DNA from 2 places in the Weizmannia sp. FSL K6-0777 genome. Region 2 is predicted to be linked to the other one. Evidence: a T-box and tRNA genes for the amino acid it is inferred to sense, from the RefSeq annotation. Region 2 holds a T-box; the other holds one or more tRNA genes.
The links. A T-box is a leader RNA that pairs with one kind of tRNA and senses whether it is charged. The one in region 2 lies ahead of NST70_RS10205 (valine--tRNA ligase), so its partner is inferred to be a tRNA-Val.
Positions count from the first base shown of each region.

Region 1: it encodes a tRNA-Val, which carries the amino acid that the T-box ahead of NST70_RS10205 (valine--tRNA ligase) is inferred to sense. The anticodon was not compared.

Region 1 is NZ_CP151971.1:2,623,219-2,627,410, reverse strand. Features, by position in the region: rRNA gene NST70_RS12695 (23S ribosomal RNA) at 1-1,142, shown strand, start outside; rRNA gene rrf (5S ribosomal RNA) at 1,319-1,434, shown strand; tRNA gene NST70_RS12685 (tRNA-Asn) at 1,441-1,515, shown strand; tRNA gene NST70_RS12680 (tRNA-Ser) at 1,520-1,609, shown strand; tRNA gene NST70_RS12675 (tRNA-Glu) at 1,623-1,694, shown strand; tRNA gene NST70_RS12670 (tRNA-Val) at 1,706-1,781, shown strand; tRNA gene NST70_RS12665 (tRNA-Met) at 1,791-1,864, shown strand; tRNA gene NST70_RS12660 (tRNA-Asp) at 1,877-1,952, shown strand; tRNA gene NST70_RS12655 (tRNA-Phe) at 1,971-2,046, shown strand; tRNA gene NST70_RS12650 (tRNA-Thr) at 2,051-2,126, shown strand; tRNA gene NST70_RS12645 (tRNA-Tyr) at 2,135-2,216, shown strand; tRNA gene NST70_RS12640 (tRNA-Trp) at 2,225-2,298, shown strand; tRNA gene NST70_RS12635 (tRNA-His) at 2,307-2,382, shown strand; tRNA gene NST70_RS12630 (tRNA-Gln) at 2,390-2,461, shown strand; tRNA gene NST70_RS12625 (tRNA-Gly) at 2,465-2,539, shown strand; tRNA gene NST70_RS12620 (tRNA-Cys) at 2,545-2,618, shown strand; tRNA gene NST70_RS12615 (tRNA-Leu) at 2,628-2,709, shown strand; gene NST70_RS12610 (YetF domain-containing protein) at 2,951-3,163, opposite strand; gene NST70_RS12605 (hypothetical protein) at 3,212-3,415, opposite strand; gene NST70_RS12600 (LLM class flavin-dependent oxidoreductase) at 3,789-4,192, shown strand, end outside.
Region 2 is NZ_CP151971.1:2,130,108-2,134,299, reverse strand. Features, by position in the region: gene NST70_RS10220 (LysM peptidoglycan-binding domain-containing protein) at 1-313, shown strand, start outside; gene ysxE (spore coat protein YsxE) at 512-1,528, shown strand; gene NST70_RS10210 (hypothetical protein) at 1,545-1,736, opposite strand; T-box leader at 1,879-2,107, shown strand; gene NST70_RS10205 (valine--tRNA ligase) at 2,163-4,192, shown strand, end outside.

The sequences.
Region 1 (4,192 bases), 490 kb from region 2:
ATAGGCCCAGGCGACTGTTTAGCAAAAACACAGGTCTCTGCGAAGCCGCAAGGCGAAGTATAGGGGCTGACACCTGCCCGGTGCTGGAAGGTTAAGGAGAGGGGTTAGCCGTAAGGCGAAGCTCTGAACTGAAGCCCCAGTAAACGGCGGCCGTAACTATAACGGTCCTAAGGTAGCGAAATTCCTTGTCAGGTAAGTTCTGACCCGCACGAAAGGTGTAACGATCTGGGCACTGTCTCAACGAGAGACTCGGTGAAATTATAGTACCTGTGAAGATGCAGGTTACCCGCGACAGGACGGAAAGACCCCATGGAGCTTTACTGCAGCCTGATATTGAATTTTGGTACAGCTTGTACAGGATAGGTAGGAGCCTTGGAAACCGGAGCGCCAGCTTCGGCGGAGGCATCGGTGGGATACTACCCTGGCTGTATTGAAATTCTAACCCGCACCCCTTACCGGGGTGGGAGACAGTGTCAGGCAGGCAGTTTGACTGGGGCGGTCGCCTCCTAAAAGGTAACGGAGGCGCCCAAAGGTTCCCTCAGAATGGTTGGAAATCATTCGCAGAGTGTAAAGGCATAAGGGAGCTTGACTGCGAGACTTACAAGTCGAGCAGGGACGAAAGTCGGGCTTAGTGATCCGGTGGTTCCGCATGGAAGGGCCATCGCTCAACGGATAAAAGCTACCCTGGGGATAACAGGCTGATCTCCCCCAAGAGTCCACATCGACGGGGAGGTTTGGCACCTCGATGTCGGCTCATCGCATCCTGGGGCTGTAGTCGGTCCCAAGGGTTGGGCTGTTCGCCCATTAAAGCGGTACGCGAGCTGGGTTCAGAACGTCGTGAGACAGTTCGGTCCCTATCCGTCGCGGGCGCAGGAAATTTGAGAGGAGCTGTCCTTAGTACGAGAGGACCGGGATGGACGCACCGCTGGTGTACCAGTTGTCTTGCCAAAGGCATCGCTGGGTAGCTATGTGCGGAAGGGATAAGTGCTGAAAGCATCTAAGCATGAAGCCCCCCTCAAGATGAGATTTCCCACAGTTTATACTGGTAAGATCCCTGAAAGATGATCAGGTTGATAGGTCCGGGGTGGAAGCGCGGCGACGCGTGGAGCTGACGGATACTAATCGATCGAGGACTTAACCAAATAGAAAAGTGAAGGCCGCCTTGAAAAAGGTGCGCTGGAGCTAGACAATTCTCAAAGTTAGAAGTAAAAACGCATTCTCCGTTTACAGTTTTTTCTCCCATCCGGTTTTCAGGGAATCACATAATTCCTGTTGATAAGAAATGAAAACTTTGTTATAATGATTTTTGTCATTAAGGTCCGGTGGCGATGGCGGAAAGGTCACACCCGTTCCCATCCCGAACACGGAAGTTAAGCTTTCCAGCGCCGATGGTAGTTGGGGGTTTCCCCCTGCGAGAGTAGGACGCTGCCGGGCTTGTATTCCGCAGTAGCTCAGTGGTAGAGCAATCGGCTGTTAACCGATCGGTCGTAGGTTCGAATCCTACCTGCGGAGCCATCATGGAGAGCTGTCCGAGAGGCCGAAGGAGCACGATTGGAAATCGTGTAGGCGGCTAAAAGCTGTCTCAAGGGTTCGAATCCCTTGCTCTCCGTCATGATCCATATGGCCCGTTGGTCAAGCGGTTAAGACACCGCCCTTTCACGGCGGTAACACGGGTTCGAATCCCGTACGGGTCATCATTATAACTGGAGGATTAGCTCAGCTGGGAGAGCGTCTGCCTTACAAGCAGAGGGTCGGCGGTTCGATCCCGTCATCCTCCACCATTTTATCATCGCGGGGTGGAGCAGTCTGGTAGCTCGTCGGGCTCATAACCCGAAGGTCGCAGGTTCAAATCCTGCCCCCGCAATTTACATATAAAGGTCCCGTAGTGTAGCGGTTATCACGCCTGCCTGTCACGCAGGAGATCGCGGGTTCGATTCCCGTCGGGACCGCCATCCATTTTACATAATTGTGGCTCGGTAGCTCAGTCGGTAGAGCAAAGGACTGAAAATCCTTGTGTCGGCGGTTCGATTCCGTCCCGAGCCACCATTTGGCCGGTCTAGCTCAATTGGTAGAGCAACTGACTTGTAATCAGTAGGTTGGGGGTTCAAGTCCTCTGGCCGGCACCACGCAATATGGAGGGGTAGCGAAGTGGCTAAACGCGGCGGACTGTAAATCCGCTCCCTCAGGGTTCGGCGGTTCGAATCCGTCCCCCTCCATTTTTTAAAGGGGCATAGTTTAAAGGTAGAACAGAGGTCTCCAAAACCTCCAGTGTGGGTTCGATTCCTACTGCCCCTGCCATTATGATGGCGGTTGTGGCGAAGTGGTTAACGCACCGGATTGTGGCTCCGGCATTCGTGGGTTCGATTCCCACCATCCGCCCCATATTTATTGGGCCATAGCCAAGCGGTAAGGCAACGGACTTTGACTCCGTCATGCGCTGGTTCGAATCCAGCTGGCCCAGTATGCGGAAGTAGTTCAGTGGTAGAACATCACCTTGCCAAGGTGGGGGTCGCGGGTTCGAATCCCGTCTTCCGCTCCATTGATGGCGGCATAGCCAAGAGGTAAGGCAGAGGTCTGCAAAACCTTTATCACCGGTTCGATTCCGGTTGCCGCCTCCATCATATCATGCCGGTGTGGCGGAATTGGCAGACGCGCACGACTCAAAATCGTGTTCCTTCGGGAGTGTCGGTTCGACCCCGACCACCGGTATAATAGCATCACATTGAAAGCTGATGCCAAATGGAACGCTTCTCAAGATAAAGAGAAGCGTTTTTTTATTGCAATTATATTATTGAAGCCGAGGCCAATTTAAGTGGCTGCTTGAAAGCGTACACTTGTGAGTATCTATAGTTTTTTAACTTGTACAAAAAGGGAATTGATCTAATAAGAAAGGTTTGGAAATACTATCTTAGATTTTCCTTTTATAATGAGAACAGAACTGGGCAGCCTACTATTTACTAGGGTTGTTTTTTCTTTTTTTCACCGTAACCGTCCCATCTTTTTCAAGATAGGCCTGGTCAATTTCATCAAGCAAAAATACGCCCTGCTTTCTCAATAACTCCGACAGTTGATTCATATCAATTTTATTTTTTTTCAGTACGACTTTGTTAATTTTTCCTTTATCGATAATCACCGTTTTATCCCCGATAAGGAATTTTTCCAGTTTATCATAGCGATAAATGAGGATGTCAAAAATGATTTTAATGATGACCTAAACAGAAAGCATCACAAGAATGTAGTACCATTTTACACTTGGGTCATAAAGGCCGTTGCCGACGATTTCAGACAGCATTATGCTCCAGATGAAGTCGATTGGCGTAAGGTTTGAAATGCTTTTGGCGCCGGTACATTTTAGACAAAAAATGAGCGCAAGAAAGCCCATAATCAATTTTAATAAGTCCATGCCAATTTGCATCGCTAACCCCCTCCTTCAAAAGGTCCGGTTTTCTCTCGATTGTTCACTTTTACGGGGCTTTCCAACGCTTGATCCAGTTATGCATACTGCTTCAACAAGCAGTCTATTTTCCATTTCGCCAACTTCATGAAGTTTGGATACCAATGCTCTTTCTGCTGCTTCTATTGGGAAGCTTGTACCCGAAACACCCAACGCCCATGGGTCCGATCATACGAGCACTGTTTTTCATTGCATTTTCCCTTAATTTCAGTATCATAAACGAACGTTCTCATCATTGGGATACACCGGACAGGTTAGGCAAATCATTTTGTTTTGGGAATCTGTTATTTTACAATAGATCTATCTTCACGAGTAGAAGGAAAGGAAGCGGACAATGGGTAGTCAAAAAAAGTTGAATGACGTTGCATTTTCGGTTTTAGATTTGATCCCCGTTTTATCTGGAAAGACACCGGCAGATTCGTTTAAAAATAGCCTAAGCCTCGCACAGCATGTTGAAAATTGGGGCTACAAACGATACTGGCTCGCGGAGCACCATAATATGGTGGGAGTAGCCAGCTCTGCAACGGCTGTTTTAGTCGGGTATATAGCGGCAGGGACGAAAACCATCCGTGTCGGGTCTGGCGGTGTGATGCTTCCAAATCATGCACCGCTTGTCGTGGCTGAGCAGTTTGGAACACTGGGTTCCATCTATCCAGGCAGAATTGATCTCGGCCTTGGCCGTGCGCCGGGTACAGACCAATTGACAGCTGCGGCGCTCAGAAGGAATTTAAGGGGCGG
Region 2 (4,192 bases):
AGAGTCGCCGGAAAGCGGGGAGAAAATAGAGGAAGTGCCGGAAGAAAAGGATTCGGCTGCCAAGAAGAAAAAGAAGCAAAAATACGAATCTATTTCGCTTGCCGACTTTTTTGCCCGGAGAGATGAAGAAAAGCCTGCCAAGTTAAAGGTTTGCATCGTCCAAAGCGGGGAGACGCTCGACCAGCTTGCTGAAAAATACAATATCAATGTCCAGCAGATTTTAAGGATGAACCATTTGGAAGTGAACCAGGATGTATATGAGGGGCAAGTGCTGTACGTTCCCGCAAACGCGCGCGCCGAAAAAAATCACTGAGCCGGAGCATTCACAGGCACGGGCGTCTAGGTGAAGGATGCATCTGAAATTCAGGGGCTAAGCGCCTGCGTAAGGAAGCGTGCAAAACGAGCTATTCTTAACCTAGATTGCGCCTATGTTCAAGCCGCGGCGAATGCGGCGCAGCGGGGGAATGAAAATGAGCAAGCGCCTATTTTTCAGGAGAAGCGCTCTAAGAAGGTGAAACGGGTGACTGACCTTTCGCAGCAGGACATCAATCGGATTGTAAAGCATTACGGCCTGAACGCTGAATATGTCGGGCGGTACGGAAAAGTGTATAAAATTTATACCGGCCAGGGCATCTTTGCTTTAAAAAAAATTGCACCGCAAAACGGGATGGGATTTATCCGGCATGTCCAGTCTCTGTACCAGCGGGGATACAACCGTATTGTCCCGGTCTATCCCGCGTTGGACGGCCGTTACGGGGTGCTGTATAACGGGGCATTATACTATTTAATGCCCTGGCTGCCAAACGAAGAAAAAGAAGCACGCGGCGAGAAACATCAAAAAATGTTCAGGGAACTCGCACGCCTGCACAGCTTGTCCGTCAAAGATACGGAGATCTCAATAGAAAAACGGCGGGAATACTATGAAGAAACCCTTTCCCGCTGGTACGGGCAGCAGGATTTTTTGGAAGAGTTCCTTGAACGGTGTGAAGAGCAGGTCTATATGTCCCCGTTTGCCCTGTTGTACTGCACCTTTTACAATGAAACGAACCAGGCGCTCAAATTTTCGATCCGGCAGCTGGAAAACTGGTATGAACAATCAAAAGAGATGGAGAAAGCGAGAACGGTGACCATCCACGGAAAAATTTCAACGGAGCATTTTTTGTACGATGAACGCGGGCTCGGGTACTTTACCAATTTCGAACTGGCGAAAAACGCTGCGCCTTTTTATGACTTGCTTCCCTTCTTGTCGCGGACGCTCGATTCCTATCCGAGCCGGTTTGACGACTGCGTGGATTGGGTGAAGACCTATTTCAGCTATTTTCCGCTGAAAGAAGATGAAAAAAGCTTATTTTTCAGCTATCTCGCTTATCCCGCACCGATCATCCAAACCGTGGAGGAATACTTTGCAAATGAAGGAAAACGCCATGAAGCGAGAGCAGTCGCGAAACTGCAGGAAAAGTACTGGCGAATGAAAAATACCGAGTATGTCGTCATGCAGTTGTCACAAGGGGCCGCCCCCGCGTCATGAAAAGCAGGAACGGCCACTAAAACCATTCATACTGAAACCCGAGATAAATGAGAATAAATATGGCAAGCAGCAAAACGTCAAACGTCGTCGGAAAAATAATCGTACGGATGGCCTGAAAGACGGAGAACGGAAGAATCAGCTGCTTGCACACTTTTTTTGCATTCCGCGCCCATGTACGGACGGCCTGTTTGTCAATTTTTTTCTTCATCATCATCCACCTATCCCTCAAAAATAATGTATGAAAAGCGGGCGGATCAGTGCATCCGCCGCATATTTTTTCTAAAAATGGGCAATGCTATTGACGATTTTCACAAAAACCGATACCATAAACTATAGTCAATTTCAAAAATCAAAGTACAATGAACGGGAAGAGTACAGATTTTGTTTCCATGCAGAGAGGGAAATCAGCTGCTGAAAGATTTCCTATGCGAAACAGGCTGGAAGGTCGCCCGGGAGTAGCTTTTGTGAAACCGAAAGTAGCAAAAGCCGGCGAAGTGCCGTTACTGACCCGAGAGTGCCGGGCATCCGTTTGCCCGTGAAAAAAGGTGGTACCGCGAACAGACTCCTTTCGTCCTTTTATGACGAAGGGAGTTTTTGTGTTTATCCGTAAAAGACGCAGAAAGGAATGATGCAAATGGAACAGCAGGACATCAGCATGCCGACCAAATATGATCCGCAGGCTGTTGAAAAAGGGCGCTATGAATGGTGGGTGAACGGCAAATTTTTCGAAGCAAAAGGCGATCCGGAAAAGAAACCGTACACGATTGTGATTCCGCCGCCGAACGTAACCGGGAAGCTCCACCTCGGCCATGCCTGGGATACGGCTTTACAGGATATTTTAACCCGGATGAAACGGATGCAAGGCTATGATGTGCTCTGGCTGCCGGGGATGGACCACGCCGGGATTGCAACACAGGCAAAGGTGGAAGCCAAACTGCGTGAAGAAGGCAAATCCCGCTATGATCTCGGCCGCGAAAAATTTATGGAAGAAGCATGGAAATGGAAAGCGGAATACGCTCAATTTATCCGCAAACAATGGGCAAAACTTGGCCTCGGGCTCGATTATTCGCGCGAACGTTTTACGCTCGATGAAGGGCTGTCAAAAGCTGTAAAAGAAGTATTTGTTTCGCTTTATAAAAAAGGCTTGATTTACCGTGGCGAGTATATCATCAACTGGGATCCGGAAACGAAAACGGCACTTTCCGATATTGAAGTCGTCTACAAAGAGGTGCAGGGCGCATTTTACCATCTGGCATACCCGTTAAGCGACGGTTCCGGCACGATCGAAATCGCGACAACGCGCCCGGAAACGATGCTCGGTGATACGGCGGTCGCTGTCCATCCGGATGATGAACGATACAAACAATTAATCGGGAAAACGATTGTATTGCCGATCGTCGGCCGCGAAATTCCGATTATCGCAGACGAGTATGTGGACATGACATTTGGTTCTGGTGCCGTAAAAATTACGCCGGCCCATGACCCGAACGACTTCGAAGTCGGGAACCGCCACAACCTCGAACGTATCCTTGTGATGAACGAGGATGGCACAATGAATGAAAATGCCGGAAAATATAAAGGCATGGACCGGTTTGCATGCCGCAAACAGATTGTGGAGGACTTGAAAGCACTTGGCGTTCTTGTCAAAGTGGAAGACCATCTTCATTCGGTCGGCCATTCCGAACGGAGCGGCGCGGTTGTCGAACCGTATTTGTCGACGCAATGGTTTGTGAAAATGCAGCCGCTCGCTGATGCCGCGGTAAAACTGCAGGCGTCGGAAGGAAAAGTCCATTTTGTGCCGGTACGCTTCGAAAAAACATACTTGCACTGGATGGAAAATATCCGCGACTGGTGCATTTCGCGCCAGCTCTGGTGGGGCCACCGGATTCCGGCCTGGTACCATAAAGAAACCGGCGAAGTGTATGTTGACACTGAGCCGCCCCGCGATATTGAAAACTGGGAACAGGATCCGGACGTGCTCGATACGTGGTTCAGCTCGGCGCTCTGGCCGTTTTCGACAATGGGCTGGCCGGATGAAGAAGCTAAAGACTACAAGCGTTATTATCCGACCGATACGCTTGTGACCGGCTATGACATCATTTTCTTCTGGGTATCGCGGATGATTTTCCAGGGGCTTGCGTTTACCGGCAAGCGCCCGTTCAAAGATGTTCTGATCCACGGCCTTGTCCGCGACGAGCAGGGGCGGAAAATGAGCAAATCGCTCGGCAACGGTGTCGACCCGATGGAAGTCATCGACAAATACGGCGCGGACTCGCTCCGCTATTTCCTTACCACCGGTAGCGCACCGGGCCAGGATTTGCGTTTCAGTTACGAAAAAGTTGAAGCGGTCTGGAATTTCGCCAATAAAATTTGGAACGCCTCCCGTTTTGCACTCATGAACATGAACGGGCTGAAATACGAAGAAATGGATCTGTCCGGTGAAAAATCAGTCGCTGACAAATGGATTTTAACGCGTTTGAACGAAACGATCGAAACCGTTACAAAACTGGCGGACAAATACGAATTTGGCGAAGCTGGGCGCGCACTTTACAATTTTATCTGGGACGATTTCTGCGACTGGTACATCGAAATGGCAAAACTGCCGCTCTACAGCGAAGATGAAGCAGCGAAGAAAACGACACGCTCGGTCCTTGCGTATGTGCT